Regions from separate parts of the Aliidongia dinghuensis genome, predicted to be linked through region 1. Evidence: predicted binding sites of a transcription regulator. Region 1 holds the regulator's gene; each other region holds the start of a gene.
What was found. The regulator LexA, encoded in region 1, represses DNA repair genes until DNA is damaged. The targets are predictions, from matches to a motif close to ATGTTCTANTTTGGTTC.
Positions count from the first base shown of each region.

Region 2: a site for LexA is predicted at 1,765-1,781, ahead of recA (recombinase RecA). Genes of this name have one in related genera too.
Region 3: a site for LexA is predicted at 3,187-3,203, ahead of uvrA (excinuclease ABC subunit UvrA). Genes of this name have one in related genera too.
Region 4: a site for LexA is predicted at 3,442-3,458, ahead of dinB (DNA polymerase IV). Genes of this name have one in related genera too.

Region 1 is NZ_BMJQ01000017.1:3,813-8,911, forward strand. It holds gene trpD (anthranilate phosphoribosyltransferase) at 1-267, shown strand, start outside; gene trpC (indole-3-glycerol phosphate synthase TrpC) at 277-1,074, shown strand; gene moaC (cyclic pyranopterin monophosphate synthase MoaC) at 1,071-1,550, shown strand; gene IEY58_RS26745 (molybdopterin molybdotransferase MoeA) at 1,547-2,770, shown strand; gene lexA (transcriptional repressor LexA) at 2,911-3,633, shown strand; gene IEY58_RS26755 (ComEC/Rec2 family competence protein) at 3,627-5,099, opposite strand, start outside.
Region 2 is NZ_BMJQ01000014.1:192,447-197,545, reverse strand. It holds gene IEY58_RS24800 (TetR/AcrR family transcriptional regulator) at 1-554, opposite strand, end outside; gene IEY58_RS24795 (enolase C-terminal domain-like protein) at 648-1,727, shown strand; gene recA (recombinase RecA) at 1,850-2,920, shown strand; gene IEY58_RS24785 (phytanoyl-CoA dioxygenase family protein) at 3,057-4,091, shown strand; gene IEY58_RS24780 (NUDIX hydrolase) at 4,156-5,046, opposite strand.
Region 3 is NZ_BMJQ01000008.1:316,055-321,153, reverse strand. It holds gene IEY58_RS17175 (phosphoenolpyruvate carboxylase) at 72-3,008, opposite strand; gene uvrA (excinuclease ABC subunit UvrA) at 3,285-5,099, shown strand, end outside.
Region 4 is NZ_BMJQ01000009.1:132,731-137,829, reverse strand. It holds gene denD (D-erythronate dehydrogenase) at 1-236, shown strand, start outside; gene IEY58_RS17865 (solute carrier family 23 protein) at 531-1,805, shown strand; gene IEY58_RS17860 (RrF2 family transcriptional regulator) at 1,768-2,241, opposite strand; gene dinB (DNA polymerase IV) at 2,315-3,418, opposite strand; gene IEY58_RS17850 (group III truncated hemoglobin) at 3,552-4,031, shown strand; gene IEY58_RS17845 (hypothetical protein) at 4,039-4,518, shown strand; gene IEY58_RS17840 (ATP-dependent nuclease) at 4,784-5,099, shown strand, end outside.

The sequences.
Region 1 (5,099 bases):
GCCGGCCTGCCCCAGGCGCGACGCGAGGACCTGCTCGGCGGCACGCCGGAGGAGAACGCCGCGATGATGCGGACGCTGCTCGGTGGCGCCAAGGGGCCGATCCGCGACATCGTGCTCCTGAACAGCGCCGCGGCGCTCCTGGTCGGCGGCAAGGCCGCGGACCTCCGTGCCGGCGTCAAGCTCGCCGGCGAGGCGATCGACAGCGGCGCTGCGGCCCGCGTGCTCGACCGCCTGATCGAGATCACCAATTCGACGGAAACGGCGTAGGATCTTTCCATGAGCGACATCCTGGCCGAAATCGTCGCGCGCAAGCGCGACGATCTGAAAGCCGTTAAGACGGCGCAGCCGTTCGCCACGGTCGACCGCGCGGCACGGCAGAGCCCGGCGCCGCGCGGCTTCGCCGCCGCGATCGAACGCAAGCTTGCCGCCGGCCGCTACGCCCTCATCACCGAGATCAAGCGCGCCTCGCCCTCGGGCGGGCTCATCCGGCCGGACTTCGACCCGGCAGCGCTTGCCCGCGCCTACGAGGCGGCCGGGGCTGCCTGTCTCTCCGTACTGACCGACGAGCCCTATTTCCAGGGCACCATTGCGCATCTTCAGGCGGCACGCGCCGCCGTGGCGCTGCCGGTGCTGCGCAAGGATTTCATGGTCGACCCCTATCAGGTGGCGGAAGCGCGGGCGATCGGCGCCGACTGCATCCTGATCATCATGGCGGCGCTTGCCGACGGCCACGCGGCCGAACTTGCCGCCACGGCGCACGACTATGGGCTCGACGTGCTCATCGAGGTGCACGACCGCGTCGAGCTCGACCGGGCGCTCAAGCTCGACGCCCGCCTGCTCGGTATCAACAACCGCAATCTCAAGACCTTGAAGACCGACCTCGCCACGACCGAAGCGCTGGCCGCCGCCGTGCCGCAGGACCGTGTGCTGGTGAGCGAGAGCGGCCTCAAGACCGCGGCCGATCTTGCGCGCATGAGCGCCGTCGGCGCCCGCACCTTCCTCGTCGGCGAATCGCTGCTGCGCCAGGAGGACGTGGCGCAGGCGACCTTGCGCCTTCAAGGGCTCGCGGCATGACTGATCTCACGCATTTCGACGCCGAGGGCCGCGCCGTCATGGTCGACGTCTCCGACAAGGCGGAGACCGAGCGCGTCGCCGTGGCGCGCGGCTCGATCACCATGGCGCCGGAAACGCTGGAGCGCATCCGCCGCGGCGCGGTCGAGAAGGGCGACGTCCTGTCGGTCGCCCGGCTCGCCGGCATCATGGGCGCCAAGCGCACGCCGGACCTGATCCCGCTCTGCCATCCCCTCGCCCTCACCTCCGTCAAGCTCGAGCTCCGCCTGGCGCCGGAGCGGAATGCCGTCGAGATCGAGGCGACCTGCAAGCTCAAGGGCCGGACCGGCGTCGAGATGGAGGCGCTGACCGCCGTCTCGATAGCGGCGCTGACGATCTACGACATGGTGAAGGCGGTCGACCGCGCGATGGTGATCGGCGACATCCGCCTGGTGCACAAGTCCGGCGGCAAGTCGGGCACCTGGGAGGCGCCACGATGATCTCAGTCGCCGACGCGCTCGCCCGGATTCGCGAGGGCCTGACGCCACTTGGCGCGGAGCTCATCTCGCTCGCCGACGCCTATGGCCGGGTGCTGGCCGAGGATCTGACCGCCCGACGGACCCAGCCGCCCTTCGCCGTCTCGGCCATGGACGGCTATGCCGTGCGCGCGGCCGATGTCGCGGTGCTGCCGACCCGGCTGAAGCTGGTGGGATATGTCCCGGCCGGCGGCCGACACGAGGGCACGCTCGGCCCGGGCGAGGCGGTGCGCATCTTCACCGGCGCCCGGTTGCCGGACGGCGCCGACGCGGTTGTGATCCAGGAGGATACCGAGGCCAGCGACGGCACCGTGCTGGTGCACGACACGGTCGGCGCGTTCGGCCCCGGCCGCCACGTCCGCCAGGCCGGCATCGATTTCGTCGAGGGCGAGGTCGGGCTCAAGGCCGGCCGGCGCCTGTCCGCCCGCGATGTCGGCCTCGCCGCCGCGATGAACCGGCCCTGGCTCATGGTGCACCGCCGGCCGCGAGTCGCGATCCTGCCGACCGGCGACGAGGTGGCGCTGCCTGGCGACCCGATCGGCCCGAATCAGATCGTAAGCTCGAACGGCGCAGCCTTGGCCGCGTTGATCGCGGCCTCGGGCGGCATTCCGATCCAGCTCGGCATCGCACGCGACGACGGCGCCACGCTCAAGACCATGGCGCGCGGGGCCGAAGGGGCCGACCTGCTGGTCACGATCGGCGGCGCCTCGGTCGGCGAGCATGACCTGGTCAAGTCGGCACTGGGCGAGATCGGCCTCACGGTCGATTTCTGGAAGATCGCCATGCGGCCGGGCAAGCCCTTGATGTTCGGCCGTCTGGGCGCGACTGCCGTGCTGGGCCTGCCTGGCAATCCAGTCTCGGCGCTCGTTTGCGGCATGCTGTTCCTCAGGCCCGCGCTCGAGCGGCTGCAAGGCCTGCCGGGCGACGGTCCGCTGCCCGAGCCGGCGCTGGCCGGCGCCGCCCTCGCCGCCAACGACGGCCGCCAGGACTACTTGCGGGCGCGACTCGTGCGCGGCCCCGATGGCGCCTGGGTCGCGATGCCGTTCGAGAAGCAGGATTCCTCGATGATGTCGGCGCTCGCCGGCGCCGATTGCCTGATCGTGCGCCCGCCCGCCGCCCCGGCCGTGCCGGCCGGCGCCCCAGTGGACGTCATCCGCCTTAGCGAGGGTGCTTACGCACTCTAACGTGCGGGAATGTCACCGCTTGGACACTTGACCCGACGCCAGAACCAAACTAGAACATTTAACAGTGTTTAGGTTTTGTTCCATCGTCGCCCAAGTGCCCCGGTTGGCCTGAAGCGACGCCACAAATGAGGTGCCGCGCAATGTTGACGAAGAAGCAACAGGAACTCCTGATCTTCATCAACGAGCGTCTGACCCAAAGCGGCGTCTCGCCCTCCTTCGAGGAGATGAAGGAGGCGCTCAACCTCCGGTCCAAATCGGGCATCCACCGGCTGATCAGCGGGCTCGAGGAGCGCGGCTTCATCCGGCGCCTCGCGCATCGCGCCCGGGCACTCGAGGTGCTGAAATTGCCGGATGCCTTCGCCGCCCCAACCGCGACCGTCGAGAAGGCCGCCGATCGCGGTGGCAAGTTCTCGCCGACGGTGATCCGCGGCGACTTCAAGACCGCCCTGCCCGGCACCCCGCCGGACGTCGAGGCCGAGGCGGTGCAACTGCCGCTCTACGGCCGGATCGCCGCCGGCACGCCGATCGCAGCACTCCGCGACACCAGCAACACCATCGGCATCCCGGCCGCCATGCTGACCGGCCGCGCCGAGCATTACGCGCTCGAGGTGGCCGGCGACAGCATGATCGATGCCGGCGTGCTCGACGGTGACACGGTGATCATCCAGCGCTGCGACACGGCGGACAACGGCACGATCGTCGTCGCTCTGGTCGACGAAGAAGAGGTCACCCTAAAGCGCATCCGCCGCAAGGGCGCTTCGATCGCGCTTGAGCCGGCAAACAAGGCCTACGAGACGCGCATCTTCGGCCCCGACCGGGTCAAGGTGCAGGGTCGCCTGGTCGGGCTGTTGCGCCGCTACTGAGCCGGCGCGCTTACGCTGCCCGGCGTCCTGGGCTGGGGTACCCACGGCCGGTCGCCGCGGGACGCATTCGCACTCTCGATCCGCAGCGGCTCCTCGAGCCAGAGCGCGGTTGCGCCGTAGCGGCGCAGATCGGCGAGATCGATCACGCGGGTCCGGCCAGCGCAGCGGCGCGGCGCCCGTACCAGCGACAATACCAGGTCGGCCGAGCGGCATTCTTCGTCGAGTGCCGCGACGCTGCGTACCAGTGCAATCCGCCGGCCGGGCCGCTCAAGGATGCAGCCATCGTCGTCGCAGCGGATAGCGCCATGCTCCGCCGCCTCTCCGGCCGTCGGCAGATGCCCGGCGGCGATGCCGCCGGCACTCCTGAGCCAGTTCTCGGCGGCGAGCCGGTCGGCCCGGTCCGATGACAGAAGATAGGCGTCACCTGAACGGATGGCGACGAGTGCGCCGTCGCCGGCCAGCAGCAGGTCCGGCGGCCGCGCGGTCGTGAGGCTGGCGATGCCGATGAGGATCGGCGCCAGGCCCCAGCGACGCCAGGGCGTGGTCCAGAGGGCCAGCCATAGGCCCCCGACCGTGATCGACAGCAGGCCCCAGACCGGCATCGACGGCAGGTCGAGTGCCGCACTCGGCAGGCCGGCGGTCCAATGGGCAACCCGCTCGATGAGGTCCAGCCCCCAGCCCATGGGTACCAGTCCGAGCCGTTCGAGGCCGAGCGGCATCAACAGGCAGGAGACGAGCGCCCAGGGCATGACCCAGACGCCGGCGAGCGGCACGGCGATCAGGTTGGCCGGCACCGAGAACAGCGCAAAGCGGTTGAAATGATAGATCGCGAAGGCCGCCGTGCCGAGCGTCGCGACAATCGTCGTGAGCGCGATGCCGAGCAGATGCAGGAGGCCCTGGCCGATCGGCCCGGTATCGCGCCGGAGGCCGCCGAGCCGATTACCCCAGGTTTCGTAGAACGCGATCAGGCCCAGGACCGCGGCGAAGGACATCTGGAAGCTGACGCCGACGATCGCGACGGGATCGAGCGTCATGACCAGCAAGGCGGCCCAGGCGAGGCTGCGCATGCCGATCGGCTGCCGGTCGATCAGGATCGCGAGCAGGGCGAGCGCGCACATGACGAAGGCACGCTCCGTCGGCACGGCGGCGCCGGAGATCGCCAGATAGAGCGTCGCCACCGCGAGCGCGCCGGCGGCCGCCCATTTCTTGATCGGATAGGCGAGCGCCACGCGCGGCACCAGCGCCAGCATGGCCCGGATCGCGAAGAAGGCGGCGCCGGTCGCAAGCGTCATGTGCAGCCCGGCGATGACCAGCAGATGGGCGAGGCCGGAATCGCGGAAATCCTGGTTGACCGCGGCCGGGATGGCGCCGCGCTCGCCCGTGATGATCGCGGCGGCGATCGCGCCCTCCGCCCCGGGCAGAGCGGCGTGGATCCGTGTCGCCATCATGTCGCGGAGTGCATGCAA
Region 2 (5,099 bases), on a different contig from region 1:
CGCCGCGCCGCCGCCGCTGCGGTCGCGGCGTAGCTCCGGTCGCCGCTGATCAGCATCATCGCCTGGGTGCCTTCGAGCAGCAGCATGACCGTTCGTGCGCCGGCGCGAGGCGCCGCCGCACCATGGCGTTCGAACGCTGTCGTGAGCCAATCCTCGATCGCCGCCTTGTGCCGTGCCGCGACGGCGCGCGCCGGGTGGCCCGGCAGGTCGGCCAGTTCCATGACGAGCCGTGTCATGCCGGCGCCGGTCCAGCGCCGCTCGCGCGACCAGCGCTCGAGTGCTGCGAACAGCGCATCGAGGAACTGGCCGAGATCGGCGGCCGCGAGCGGTTCCGCCCATTCGGCGATACGGCTGAGGGCCAGCGCGTGCTGATGGTCGAGCACGGCAGCGAGCAGCGTGTCCTTGCTGTCGAAATGGTAATAGAGCGTGCGCTTGGTGACGCCCGCCGCCTCGGCGACCCGGTCGATCCCGACGCGCCCGAACCCCTCCGCATAGAACAGGTCGTAGGCGGCCTCCAGGAGCCGCTGCCGCGTCGCCTCCGCCGTGCCGCGCATGGGGGATCCTCTTCGTATACCGACGAGTGAGTGTATCGAGCCACGCGCGTGCGGCTAAGCCTCAATCCTCTGGTTCGAGCGAAGGAGAGGGTGATGGGCGATAGGCTGGAGATCCGCAGCGTCACGGCACGGCCGGTCATGGTGCCGCTCGATCGGCCGGTGCGCACCGCCGCGGGCGACATCCCGGCGACGCCGCTGGTGCTGATCGATGTCGCGACGACGGCCGGCGTCATCGGGCGCAGCTATCTCTTCGCCTATACCAGGCCGGTCCTGGTGCCGCTCGCCCGGCTGGTGAGCGAGATCGGCGCGGAATTGACGGGGGCCGCCGTGGCGCCCGCCCTGCGCATGCGCGCGCTCGAGCGGCGCTTCCGGCTGCTGGGCTTGCAGGGGCTAGTCGGCATGGCAATCGCCGGGCTCGACATGGCGTTCTGGGACATCCTGGCGCGCGCCGCCGACCTGCCGCTCGCAAGCCTGCTCGGCGGCGCGCCGCGGCCGATTCGCGCCTATGCCAGTTTCGGCATCATCGATGTCGCGGCCGACGAGCGGGTGATCCTAGACGCGGTCGCGGCCGGCTTCCAGGGCCTCAAGATCAAGGTCGGCGGCGCCGACTTCGCGCGCGATCTGGCCGACATCGCCGCCGTCCGCACCATGATCGGGCCCGGCATCGCCCTCATGGTCGACTATAACCAGTCGCTCGACCCGACCGAGGCACTTCGGCGTGCGGCGGCGCTCGCCAAATTCGACCTGACCTGGATCGAGGAGCCGGTCGCGGCCGAGGATCTGGCGGGCCACGCGCGCGTCCGGGCCGGCTCGCCCGTGCCGGTGCAGACCGGGGAAAACTGGTGGTTCCCGCGGGCGGCGGCGGACGCCGTCGCCGCCGGCGCTTCGGACCATGCCATGCTCGACGTCATGAAGATCGGTGGTGTTACCGGCTGGCTCGAAGCGGCGGCGCTGGCCAAGGCGGCGTCGCTGCCGGTGTCGAGTCACAGCTTCCTCGAGGCGAGCGCCCATCTGCTTGCGGTGACGCCGACGGCGCTCTGGCTCGAACATCTCGACAAGGCATCCCGGTTGCTGGAGCGGCCGCTTGCAGTTGAGCGCGGTTGCGTGACGGCCCAAGGGCCGGGACTCGGCCTCGAATGGAACGAAATGGCGGTCGACCGCTTGCTCGTGTGACGCCCGGCAAGGCACTCCAAAGATCGTTTCGCGCGAAATGTTCCTATTGTGTTCCGGAACAAAGCATGTACAGTGATGCGCGTTGCATCGCCGAGAGGCCTATGGAATAAGGGGACCGGGCAATGTCGCAGACCGTTCTGCGCCTGTTGGATAAGGCTGAGATGGACAAACAGAAGGCGTTGGAATCGGCTCTCGGCCAGATCGAACGCGCGTTCGGCAAGGGTTCGATCATGAAGCTCGGGTCGAAGGAAGCGGCGCTCGACATCGAGGTGGTCTCGACCGGGTCGCTCGGCCTCGACATCGCGCTCGGCATCGGCGGCCTGCCGCGCGGCCGCATCATCGAGATCTACGGGCCCGAGAGCTCCGGCAAGACGACGCTGGCGCTCCATGTCATCGCCGAGGCGCAGCGGACCGGCGGCACCTGTGCCTTCGTCGACGCGGAACATGCGCTCGATCCGGGTTACGCCCGCAAGCTCGGCGTCAATATCGACGACCTGCTGATCTCGCAACCCGATGCCGGCGAGCAGGCACTTGAGATCGCCGACACGCTCGTGCGCTCCGGCGCCATCGACGTGCTGGTCGTCGACTCGGTCGCCGCCCTCGTGCCGCGTGCCGAGCTCGAAGGCGAGATGGGCGACAGCCACATGGGCGTGCAGGCGCGGCTCATGAGCCAGGCGCTGCGCAAGCTCACCGGCTCGATCTCCAAGTCGCGCTGCATGGTGATCTTCATCAACCAGATCCGCATGAAGATCGGCGTGATGTTCGGCAATCCGGAGACCACGACCGGCGGCAACGCGCTCAAGTTCTATGCCTCGGTCCGCCTCGACATCCGGCGCATCGGCGCCATCAAGGAGCGCGAGCAGGTCATCGGCAACCAGACCCGCGTCAAGGTCGTGAAGAACAAGATGGCGCCGCCATTCAAGGTCGTCGAGTTCGACATCATGTACGGCGAAGGCGTGTCGAAGCGCGGCGAACTGATCGATCTCGGCGTCTCGGCCGGCGTGGTCGAGAAGTCGGGCTCGTGGTTTTCCCACGACGGCCAGCGCATCGGCCAGGGGCGCGAGAACGCCAAGCAATATCTGAAGGACCATCCGGAGACGGCGGACGCCATCGAGCGGGCGATCCGTGGCAATGCCGGCCTGGTCGCCGACGCGATGCTGGTGACATCGCCGGACGGTGGCACCGACGAATAGCCGACTCTGGTACTGGATCGAGCGGCCCGCACCGGGAAACCGGCGCGGGCCGTTTCTTTTTGGGCGTGTGCCGCTCGACGATTGACGTCTAGTGATTGAATTCGGACACTCGGGCCCTGACGCCAAGGGGACGAGCATGGGCGGCGATCGGGCGATACCGGCGCTAGCGGCGCCTGAGGACATGGGCAGCCTCGGCATCATGCACCTGAAACGCCTGTGGTCGCGGCTTGCGCGCGAGCGGTTGGGCCAGCGGGACGGCGCTGCCGACCATCCGCTCGACCAGGTCGCACTCTACGGTCTCGATCTCGGCCTGCTCGAAAGCCTGCGTTTCCTCAACGACGGCCATGATTTCGCGGCGTTCGAGCGCTGGGTGCTGGAGGCCAACGGCGGCGCGCTCGATCCGGACCGGGTGCGTCGGGTCAATGATGCGATCGTCCGGATGACCGGCGGGGTAGGGGATCCGGCCCTGGAACTGCTGATGCCGGCGCCCGTGCTGGGTGCGGACCAGCTCGCTGGCTGGGAGCGTGACGGGTATGTCGTGCTTTCCGACGCGGTCGACGAGCCGACGCGGGCTGCGGTCGAGGCGGCGCTGTGGCAGGCGCTCGATGCGGCGCCCGATCGGCCGGCCAGCTGGTATGGCCGTGACCACGGCCACAGCATCTGGACGAACCTCGTTCACCATCCGGCCCTTCGTGCCGTCCGCCGCGCGCCGCGCATTCGCGCCGCCTTCGCCCAGCTCTGGGGCACCAACGACCTTTGGGCGACGGCCGACCGCGCCGGCTTCAATCCGCCGGAACGGCCGGGCTGGCAATTTCCGGGGCCGCATCTGCATTGGGATACCAGCATCGCGTTGCCCATGCCGTTCGGGCTGCAGGGCATCCTCTATCTGACCGACACGATGGCGGAGCAGGGCGCCTTCACCTGCGTGCCGGGCTTCCAGCACCGGCTCACCGATTGGATCGCCGCTCTGCCGTCTGGTGCCGATCCGCGGCAGCTCGACGATGAGATCCGTGCCGCGGCGGTGCCGATTCCGGGCAAGGCCGGCGACCTCATCATCTGGCACCACGCCCTGCCGCACGGCAGCAGCCCGAACCGCACCGACCGGCCGCGGCTGGTCCAGTACCTGACCCTGTTCCCGACCGGCCGCCACGACGAGCGGCCATGGGTTTGAGCGAAGCGCTGAAACCTCTCGTATTCCTGCGAAAGCCGCCCTTCGGCTCGGCATGGTTGCGCCTTTAGCGTTCGCCGCGCACCAAGCTGCCCCGCAGACCCTCGGCGAGGGCCAGATAGTCCGGCGCCTCCGGCACGATCAGTCCATGGCGCAGGCCGAAATCGATCAGCACCAGATTGACGTCATACTTGAACTGGTCGGTTTCTCGCACCAGCCGCAGGCACTCGCGTGCCGACAGCAGCCGGAAATCCTCGACTTCACCATCGGCGTTGCGCGGCACGAACTCCGTCGGTACCTCGATGTCGTAGACGAACAGCACTTCATCACGCATGCCGTCGGGCAGCTCTATCCGGTAGCGGATGGCGCCGGCAGCATGGGCGCGGCTCGCCACGGCCTCGGGCACGCCGGCCTCTTCCCTGGCTTCCTTCAGCACCGTCTCCCAGGCGGTGTAGCCGGCTCCAAGACCGCCGGCGACCATGTTGTCGAGCTTGCCTGGCGCCATCGCCTTGTTCATGGCGCGTTTGGCGATCCAGAACTCCGGGCCGTCGACCCCTGGCCGCCAGCCATTCAGATGCACCGCATAGGCGCGGGCGCCGAAGAACTCGATCATCCCCCGGTCGAGTTCGAACAACAACGGCCCGCCCCAGCCGTCGGTGATCGCGAACATCTCGTTGCGCCGCTTGTTTACCATGCCAGCGCGGATCAGCCCGTCGGTCGCCTCCCCGAACGCTTGGGTCACGGCGTCCGCTCCCTCGATCGTGTCGGCGATTGCGACCGCGTCCGCCGACCGGCGGAAAATGTGGGGAAAGGCCGCAAGCAGCCGGGCATTGTCCCGGCGGACGAAACCGACGCGGCGCCCCCTCAGCAGCAGCGGCAGGAAACGCTCAGGATCGAAGCGATTGCAGGCTTCGAGATGACGCCGATAGCTCATGGCGGCGAGGAGATACCGGCGCATGGGACCAGGTCAAGCCGGGCCAGAGGTCGCCTGCGAAAAGCAAACGGGCCAGG
Region 3 (5,099 bases), on a different contig from region 1:
ACACCCCTATGCACCATTGGAATCGATGCCCTTGACGTAGGCCGGATGGCCGGCCGGACGCAAGGGTGACGTTAGCCGACGGCGCCGATTTGATACGCGATCGCGTTGGAGAGCCGCAGCACCTGGCCGTAGAGCGCCAGAAGAGGATCGAACAGCGTCTCGTGCTCGCGCGCATAGCCCTGCGTCGCCTCGCCCTCGTAGGTCGAGGGCTCGGCCACGCGGGCCTCGGCCGGCAGCGCGCCCGGGTCGACCTTGGGGAAGATGTCCTTCAGCAGCTGCACCGCACCCGGCACGTCGAGTCGGATGAGCCGGGCCACGATGTCGGCACGCATCAGCCCGTGATGCGGCGAGAAGTCCGGCACGTGCATGGCCAGCAGATAGATCCGGTGGATCAGCGCAAGCCGTACGACATGCAGCAGGACCAGCGTGTGGTGGCGATCCGGCTCCAGCTTGCCCTCGAGCCCGCCGCCATGGGCGCCGGCCCGGTCGGTCAGGTCGAGGAAATCGGCCTGAAGCCGGCGATAGAGCTTGATCAAAGCCGGATATAGGTCGAGCCGCTCGAGCGCGCTCGACACGCCGCGCAGCTCCGTCGCCCGGGTCGGCCGCCGCGTCACGGCCGAGCGCGACAGCCACATGCCGGGATTGAGCGTGTCGATATGGGCCTTCAGCACATCAAGGTCGCTGAAGCCCAGTGCCGTCTCGACCATGACCATCGCGCGCCGGAAGCGCGGCGAGCGCTGGGTGAGCTCGTTGAACAGCTCCGGGTCCTTGGCGCGCGCGCGACCGACGCCATAGAGCGTGTTCGCGAGCAGTCCCAGCTGCTGCAGGATCGCGTTGTTCGGGATGGCGCGGATCTGCGAGACGTGCGTCACCTCCATGGCGCGCGCCGAGCCGTCGTGCTGGCGCTTGGTCGGGCGCGAGCCGGTGCGCGGCACGAGGTTGGCACCATAGGCGCTGACCAGCACCGCATAATTCGGGTCCTCGACCAGGCTCTCGAACAGCTGCTGGATCGTGGCGAAGAACTCGACCGCGTAGTCGTTCTCGCGATAGATCGGGTCTTCGACCGCCTCCGGGTCCGGCAGCAGCATGGTCTCGAGCACGCCGCGCAGCACGGCCAGCGCCGAGGCGAAGCCCATGAACGGCAGGAAGCCGTCGCCGCCCTGGAAGCTCACCTCCTCTTTCACCGCGATGCCGAGGTTCGCGAAATTGGCGCGGGTCACCGGCGGGCTGACATAGCGCAGCCGGTCAACGAGGCTCGACGGATGGCCGCCGCGGCCGATCGATTCGCCGTGCGTGTTGAACAGCACGATCTGGACGTCGCCGAGTTCGTGGCGTGCCAGCAGCGTCGCAAGCCGGAGGCGCAGCCGCTCGATCATGAAGGTCGCCGCCATCTGGCCGAGGTAGCGCCCGGAATCGGAGAAGCCGAACTGCACCGTGAGCCGCCCAGTCCGCTTCAGGTACGCCTTGTAGTGCGGGCTGCGGAGCGCCTCCTCGATGATGCCGTCGCCGCGCTCGAGCGCTTCCGCCGTCTCATAGAGCGGCGAGATCTCGACCTGGTCCTCGACGCCGAACAGGCGCGCGTAATAGAGCGCGGTCAGGAGCGTGAAGCCGGCCTCGGTCTCGGCGATCAGGAAGCGGACGGGCGTGTCGGCATCGACGTATTTCACCATCTGCTGGACGATCATGAACAGGCGCTTCGCCGTCGCCCGCTCGGCCATCAGATCGGCGAAATTGACCTTGACCGGCTCGACCGCACCCAGCAGGTCGTTGATCGCATTGTGATAGCTGCGCCGGTGGCTCGGATCGTTCGGCGCCGTTTCCATGCCGACCTGCTTGCGGATCGCATTGTGCAGCTGGGTCGCGTTCAAGCGCACATGGGTATGGGCGAGCCCCAGCCCGTGGCTCATCAGGCTCGCGTCGAGCGCCACGAGGTCGCGCCGCACCACCCGGTCCTCGCTCGCCGCCAGCCCCGCCGCGACCGCCGCGCGCAGGGGTGCTGCCGACACCAGGCCCGCGTCCCGCCCCTCGACGAACAGGTGGGAGAGCTCGCCGACCCGCTCCGGATGGCCCGAGACGGTGGCGAGCACCGCCTGCTCGCGCTCGACCATGGCGATCGCCCGGTCGAGCTGCTCCACGGCGGGGGCCAGCGCCGCTGCGACCGGCTTCTCCACCGCGGCCAGCCGCTGAGCCGCCGCGCGATGGCGCTTCAACTGCGCGAGCTTCACCCCCAGGCGCTTGGCGAACGTATCGCTCCAGGCGATGTCGGTCCGGCCGTCGAGGTCGTAGCCGACCCAGGAGGCCGCCGTGATCAGGCTCGGACGCAGCTCGGTCCAGCGCTCCGGGTAGAGCTCGGCCGCGACGTCGAGCACGATCTCGTTCACCCGGTCGAGCGCCGCCTGGATATGGCCGAGCGCCTCGACCGAGAACTCATGCTCGACCGCGAGCGTCAGGTCCTGGGGCGGCAGGTGCTCGGCATTCATCACCTCGCGCAGCGTCTCGGCACCGGCAGTGGATCCCAGCGGGCCGCCTGCCTCGTCTCGCCCGCTCGCCATGCGCATGAGCGCCCGCGCCAGCTCGACCGGCATGCCGAAGGTCGGGTGTGCGGTCAGCACGATGCCCAGCACCACGCGCTCAATGCGCGTGCGAAACGCCTCGAACGGCAGAAGCGGCGTTCCGGCCACGGCACGCACCACGGCGGCGATGGCGAGCGCGTTCCCCTGCGGGTCCATGTCGCCCAGATAGCGCACCTGCCGGTCGACCCGGTCAGCGAAGGACTTGACCGAGAGGCGCTGGATCAGCTGGTCGATGGCACCCGCCGAGGCCTGGCCGCCATCCATCATGCGCGAGAACTCGAGCGCCATGAGCAGGATCGGGTTGCCGAACGGGTCGATCTCCGCTTGCTCGGCCAGCACGAAGAGTCGCTCGCGCAGCAGACGTTCGAGGGTAGCGCCGTCCGCAGTCGACGCGGTCGAGCTGGCAAGCAGCGCCCGCAGACGCGACGCCAGCATGCTGCGTTGCACGCGATCGATATCGGCTCTTTCAACCCCTGAATCGGCAAGCATTGGTTTCTCACGGTACCAATTTTTGAAACATTCTATCTTATCGCATTGTGCAGTGCACGCACGCAAGCCTGCGACCTAACCGTGGGGCTAAAGATCATTGGCAGCGGTTGTCACCTGCTGTACGTTGATCACGTTTTGTTCCCATTCCGCGCAGCAGGCTTGAGTCGATTTCCTGGCCGGCCGCGCCATATAGTGCGCGTTCCCCAACGGAAGACTCCCCTGATGCAGCAGATCAGCGTGCGCGGCGCCCGCGAGCACAACCTCAAGAACGTCGACGTCGATATTCCCCGCGACAAGCTCGTGGTCATCACCGGCCTGTCGGGCTCTGGTAAATCGTCGCTGGCGTTCGACACGATCTATGCCGAAGGCCAGCGCCGCTATGTCGAGTCCCTCTCGGCCTATGCCCGCCAGTTCCTCGAGCTGATGCAGAAGCCGGACGTCGATTCGATCGAGGGCCTGTCGCCCGCCATCTCGATCGAGCAGAAGACGACGTCGAAGAACCCACGCTCGACCGTCGGCACGGTCACCGAGATCTACGATTATCTGCGCCTGCTCTACGCCCGCATCGGCGTGCCCTACTCGCCCGCGACCGGCCTGCCGATCGAGAGCCAGACGGTGAGCCAGATGGTCGACCGGATCTTGGGCATGCCGGAGGGCACGCGCCTCCTGCTGCTGGCACCGGTCGTGCGCGGCCGCAAGGGCGAGTACAAGAAGGAGCTGCAGGATCTGCAGAAGCGCGGCTTCCAGCGCGTCAAGATCGACGGCACGCTCTATGACATCGACGAGGCGCCGGCGCTCAACAAGAAGCTGAAGCACGACATCGAGGTCGTGGTCGACCGCGTCGTGGTGTCGGGCGAGCTCGGCAACCGGCTCGCCGATTCGATCGAGACTGCGCTCGAGCTCTCGGACGGGCTGCTCATTGCCGAGAATGCCGACGGCGGCGAGCGCACGACCTTCTCGGCCAAGTTCGCCTGCCCGGTTTCGGGCTTCACCATCGACGAGATCGAACCCAGGCTCTTCTCGTTCAACAACCCATTCGGCGCCTGCCCGGCCTGCGACGGGCTCGGCGCCAAGATGTATTTCGATCCGGACATGATCGTGCCGGACGAGCGCAAGTCGCTGGCCGACGGCGCCATCGCGCCTTGGGCCAATTCGACGTCGCAATATTACTCGCAGACGCTCGAAAGCCTGGCGAAGCACTATCACTTCAGCATGAAGACGCCCTGGTCCGAGCTGCCCGAGGAGGCGCGCCGGGTCATCCTGTTCGGCTCCGATGGCAAGATCGTGCCTCTGACCTATGCCGACGGCTTGCGCAACTACACGACCTCGAAGCCGTTCGAGGGCATCGTCCCCAACATGGACCGGCGCTGGAAGGAGACGGACAGCGCCTGGATCCGCGACGAGCTCTCGCGCTTCCAGAACCAGCAGACCTGCGAGGCGTGCGGTGGTGCGCGCCTCAAGCCCGAGGCACTGGCGGTCAAGATCGGCGGCAAGCACGTCTCGGAAGTGACGGCCCTCTCGATCGCCGAGGCCGGCCGCTGGTTCGCGGAACTGACCAAGACGCTCTCGCCCAAGGATGCCGAGATCTCCTATCGCATCCTGAAGGAGATCAACGAGCGGCTGGGGTTCTTGAACAACGTCGGCCTCGAGTACCTGACGCTCGCGCGCGCGTCGGCGACGCTGTCCGGCGGCGAGAGCCAGCGCATCCGCTTGGCGTCCCAGATCGGCTCGGGCCTGACCGGCGTGCTCTATGTGCTGGACGAGCCGTCGATCGGCCTGCACCAGCGCGACAACGACCGGCTCTTGGCGACGCTGCGGCGGCTCCGCGACATCGGCAACACGGTGCTGGTGGTCGAGCATGACGAGGACGCGATCCGCGCCGCCGATCATCTGATCGACATGGGGCCGGCGGCGGGTGCCCACGGCGGCGAGATCATCGCGCACGGCACGCCCGAAGAGGTCATGGCCCATCCGAAGAGCCTGACCGGGCTCTACCTCAAGGGCGAGCGCTCGATCCCCGTGCCGGCCCAGCGGCGC
Region 4 (5,099 bases), on a different contig from region 1:
TCACCATGCCCGGCATCTCGGTCACGGTCGCAGAACAGATCGAGGCGCTGAGGAAGGTCGCGGGCGAGGCGGCGGTCAAGCTCATCCGCGAGGTGCCGGACGAGACCATCCGCGGCATCGTCGCCGGCTGGTCACGCAACTTCGACCCCGCGCGCGCCCTCGAGTTCGGCTTCAAGCCGGACTCGAGCTTCGAGGAGATCATCCGCATCTACCAGCAGGACGAACTCGGCAAGTAGGCCTTAGGCACCGATCGCTCGCCCCTGGATTCCCGCCTACGCGGGAATGACGGAATATTTAATGGAAAGAGGGGTTTAAGACTCTCCTCCCACTCCAATCACCGTCATCCCCGCGCAGGCGGGGATCCAGGGTTGCCGCAAAGATTTTGGCGGCCGGAGGAAAGCCTTACTTTTCCTCGATCGCTGGAGCGCGCGGCTCTGGATCTCCGTCTGGGCTTCGCCCTCACCCGGACCGGTTGCAAATCGCCCGGCGGCTGCCCCACAGTTTCCCTAGGGGATGAGCAGGGGGGCGATATGGGCTACCTACCGGACTGGCAAGTGGTGACCGACGGCGTGGTCGGTCCGGAGGAGCGGCTGCCGTGGGGGCAGACGCTGGCGCTCGGGCTGCAGCATGTCGTCGCCATGTTCGGTGCGACCGTGCTCGCACCGCTCTTGATGGGGTTCGACCCGAACACGGCGATCCTGTTCTCGGGCATCGGCACGCTCATCTTCTTCGTGGTCGTGGGCGGACGGGTGCCGAGCTATCTGGGCTCGAGCTTCGCCTTCATCGCTGTGGTGCTGGCCGCGACCGGCTATGGCGGCCACGGTCCCAATGCGAACATCGGCGTGGCGCTCGGCGGCATCTTCGCCTGCGGCCTCGTCTATGGTGCCATCGGCCTTGTCGTGGCGCTCATGGGCCATCGCTGGATCGAGACGATCATGCCGCCGGTCGTGACCGGCACGATCGTCGGTGCCATCGGGCTCAACCTGGCGCCGATCGCGATCAAGGGCATCTCCGGCTCGGGCTTCGCGACCGCGATCGGGCTCCTGACCGTGGCCGCGGTCGCCATGGTCGCGGTCCATGCCCGGGGCAACTGGCGCCGCCTGCCGATCCTCTTGGGCGGGCTTGCGGCCTACGCCGTCTATGTGCTGCTGGCGAACGGTCTCGGCTTCGGCCCGCCGATCGATTTCGCGCCCGTTGCCGCCGCCGCCTGGTTCGGCGCACCCAACCTCACGGCCCCCCGCTTCGACGGGCAGGCGATGGTACTGATCGCGCCGGTCGCGATCGTGCTCGTCGCGGAAAATCTCGGCCATCTGAAGGCGGTCAGCGCCATGACCGGCCGCAACCTCGACGGCTATATCGGCCGGGCGTTCCTGGGCGACGGCATTGCGACCATGGTGGCGGCCTTGGGCGGCGGCACGGGTGTGACGACCTATGCCGAGAATATCGGCGTCATGGCGGTGACGCGGATCTATTCGACGCTGGTCTTCGTCGTCGCGGCGGCCATCGCGATCGTGCTGGGTTTCTCGCCGAAATTCGGCGCGCTCATCCTCACCATCCCGGGGCCTGTGCTGGGCGGGCTCTCGATCGTCGTGTTCGGCCTGATCGGTGCCACGGCCGGCCGCATCTGGGTCGAGAACCGCGTCGACTTCGCCGAGGCGCGCAATCTCGTCACGGCCGGCGTCGGCCTGACGCTCGGCGCCGGCGACCTGGCGCTCAAGCTCGGCGGCTTCTCGCTGGGCGGCATCGGCACCGCGACGTTCGGCGCGATCATCCTCTACCAGCTGCTGCGGCGTCGCCCGGCATGATGGGGGGCGTGATGCCGAGCAGGGAGCTGAGCGCCGTGCGCGGCGCCAGCAGGTCGGTGAGCGTGTATCCGTCGAGCACGGCCAGGAACGCCTGCGTCGCGTCATAGAGCGCGTGGGTCAGCACGCACGGCCCCTGGATCCGGCAGAACCGTTCCTCGCCAAGGCAGCCGATGACCGCCAGGTCCTCCTCGATGCTGCGCACGACATCGCCGATCCGGATCGTCTCCGGCCGGCGCTTCAAGCGCATGCCGCCGTGCTTGCCGCGGATCGTGTCGAGATAGCCGGCCTTGCCCAGCCGATGCACCACCTTCATGAGATGCGCCTTCGAGATCGCGAAGGCATCGGCGATCTCCTGGATGGTCGAGAGCGCCTCATCCTTCGCGCCGACATAGATCAGGACGCGAAGCGCGTAGTCCGTCTGCAGGTTCAGTTTCATCAGGATCGGCCGAAAACTATATCTTGGATGTATTAATTGGCGATCGCGCGCCGGCAATCAAGCAATGCCGCCTTCAAGCGCGCCCCAGATCGAGATCGAGCTGATCGGTCTCGGCGCCGTCGGCCCGATCGAGGTTCGAGGCGGCAAAGTTCGAGACCGTGACGCCGAGCAGCCGGATGCCCTTTGGCGTGGGCAGCGTCGAGCGGACAAGCTCGAGGCTGACCGCGATGAGCCCGTCGTGAGAGGCGACCGGCGCTGCGAGCGTGCGGCTGCGCGTCGCCTGCTGGAAGTCGGCATATTTGATCTTCACCGTCACGGTGCGCCCGAAGTCCTGCGCCTTCTCGCACCAGTCCCAGACCTCCTCGGCCATCTGACGCACGCCGGCCTCGATCTCGGCCGGCTCGACCAGGTCGTGGGCGAAGGTCGTCTCCGAACCCGAGGATTTGCGCGGCCGGTTCGGCACGACGGGACGGCCGTCCTCGGCGCGCGAGATCGCATAGTACCAGGGGCCCGACTTGCCGAACTTCTCCTGCAGGAAGCTCAGCGACTGGCGCCGGAGATCGGCGCCCGTGAAGATGCCGAGCCGGTTCATCTTCTCGGCGGTCACGGGGCCGACGCCGTGGAACTTCTTGACCGGCAGCGCCTCGATGAAGCCGGGGCCATGCTCGGGCGGGATCACGAACTGGCCGTTCGGCTTGCGCTGGTCCGAGGCGAGCTTGGCCAGGAACTTGTTGTAGGAGATGCCGGCGGAGGCGGTGAGGCCGGTCGCCTCCAGGATGCGGGCGCGGATCTCGGCCGCCGTGGCCGAGGCGGTCGGCAGGCCGCGCCGGTTGGCGGTGACGTCGAGGTAGGCCTCGTCGAGCGACAAGGGCTCGATCAGCTCGGTATAGTCGGCGAAGATCGCGCGGATCTGGCGCGACACCGCCCGATAGACCTCGAACCGGGGCGGCACGAAGATCAGGGCCGGACACTTGCGCAGCGCGGTCGTGGACGGCATGGCCGAATGCACGCCGAAGGCGCGCGCCTCGTAGCTGGCCGCGGCGACCACGCCGCGCTTCGCGCCATAGCCGACCGCGACCGGCCGGCCGCGGAGCGCCGGGTCGTCGCGCTGCTCGACCGACGCGTAGAACGCGTCCATGTCGACATGGATGATCTTGCGGACGGCGGTCTCGGCCATGGTGCCGGCACTATAGCATGCCGGAACAAAATGTGAACGAAGGCTGTCAGCCGAAAGCTCTTGCAAGTTCGGCAATACCATAACATATAGGCGCTATAACATATAGATCGCGTATATCTTAAAGAGGCGAACCATGATTCCCGTGTCATCCCACGTCGAGCGGCGGGCCGAAGTGACGGAGCGCATCCGGGCCGAGACCGGCATCGACGAGGCGATGATCGCGGCCCTCGTCGACGGCTTCTATGCGCGGGTGCGCGAGGATGCGATCCTCGGCCCCGTCTTCGCCGCCCGGATCGCGAGCTGGCCGCCGCATCTCGAAAAGATGCGGCGCTTCTGGTCGTCGGTGGCACTCATGAGCGGGGACTATCACGGCCAGCCGATGCGGCTCCATGCGCCGCTGCCGATCGATGCCGCCCATTTCGACCGCTGGCTCGCCCTGTTCGAGGCGACGGCGCGCGAGCTTTGCCCGCCCAAGGCGGCGGAGCATTTCATCGAACGCGCCCGGCGCATCGCCGAGAGCCTGGAACTCGGCATCGCGGTCAATAATGGCGTGCTGCTCGGCACGGGCGAGCGCTATCGGCGAGGCAACGAGCCCGCGCCCGCGCAGGATTGACGCCCGCATGGATGACGTCGCGATCGCCCGGGCACTCCATGTCGCCGCCGTCGTCCTCTGGATCGGCGGCGTTGCCTTCGTGACCACAGTGGTGCTGCCGCTCGTTCGGCGCGTCCGGGACCCGGCTGAACGGTTCGCGCTGTTCCACGCGATCGAAGGCCGCTTCGTCTGGCAGGCGCGCGCCGCCATCCTCGTGGTGGGCTTGAGCGGCCTCTACATGCTCGACCGGCTCGATCTCTGGGACCGGTTCACGACCGCCGCCTTCTGGTGGATGCACGCGATGGTGCTGCTGTGGGCGGTCTTCGCGTTCGTGCTGTTCGTGGGCGAACCGCTGATCTTCCACCGCTGGCTCGATCGGCATGCCTTGAGCGAGCCGGACCGCACCTTCGCCCTGTTGCACCGGCTGCATTGGCTGCTGCTCATCGTCAGCATGCTGACGGTGCTGGCGGCTGTCGCTGGCAGCGCGGGGATGGGGCTTCTTCCTTAAGGTGAAAGCCCGATCGCCGTTGGCTGGTTTCGAGCCTATCTGGTCACAAGGTGGAATTCGGCCAGATCTCGAAGGCCGATATCGGTTGGCGTTACCGCGGGTGGTTCAGCACCCATGCTGGTAGGTGGCCACGAAACTGGTGTGCCAGTAATCTACCGTTCAAGAAGTCTGGTGACGTCAACCATCGACGATATCGACCATAGAAAATATGATCGAATAAAGTATATAGAGCCGTAAGCCCACAGGTAGCTCAAGAAGAGAAGACATGACTCAGGAAGCCTCGAACGTGACCGAACTTGATGCATCGACACGGCGGGTGCGTCCAGCCCTGTTCTTCGAATCGATCACCTTTTCCGATGGTACCATTCTCACCTTCGATCAGGACGATATCGTGGTTTTTGTGGGCCCTAACAATGCTGGAAAAAGCGCTACGCTGCGAGAGCTTGAGTCGTGGGTAGGTTTTCCCCGCCCTGGAGTGGTCATAACATCTGCCACCACGAGAAAGGCCGGCACTGTTGACGACTTGCGAGCCTTCCTTGAACAAAATTCCCAAAAATCTGGTAATGCTGAGAGTCCCCATT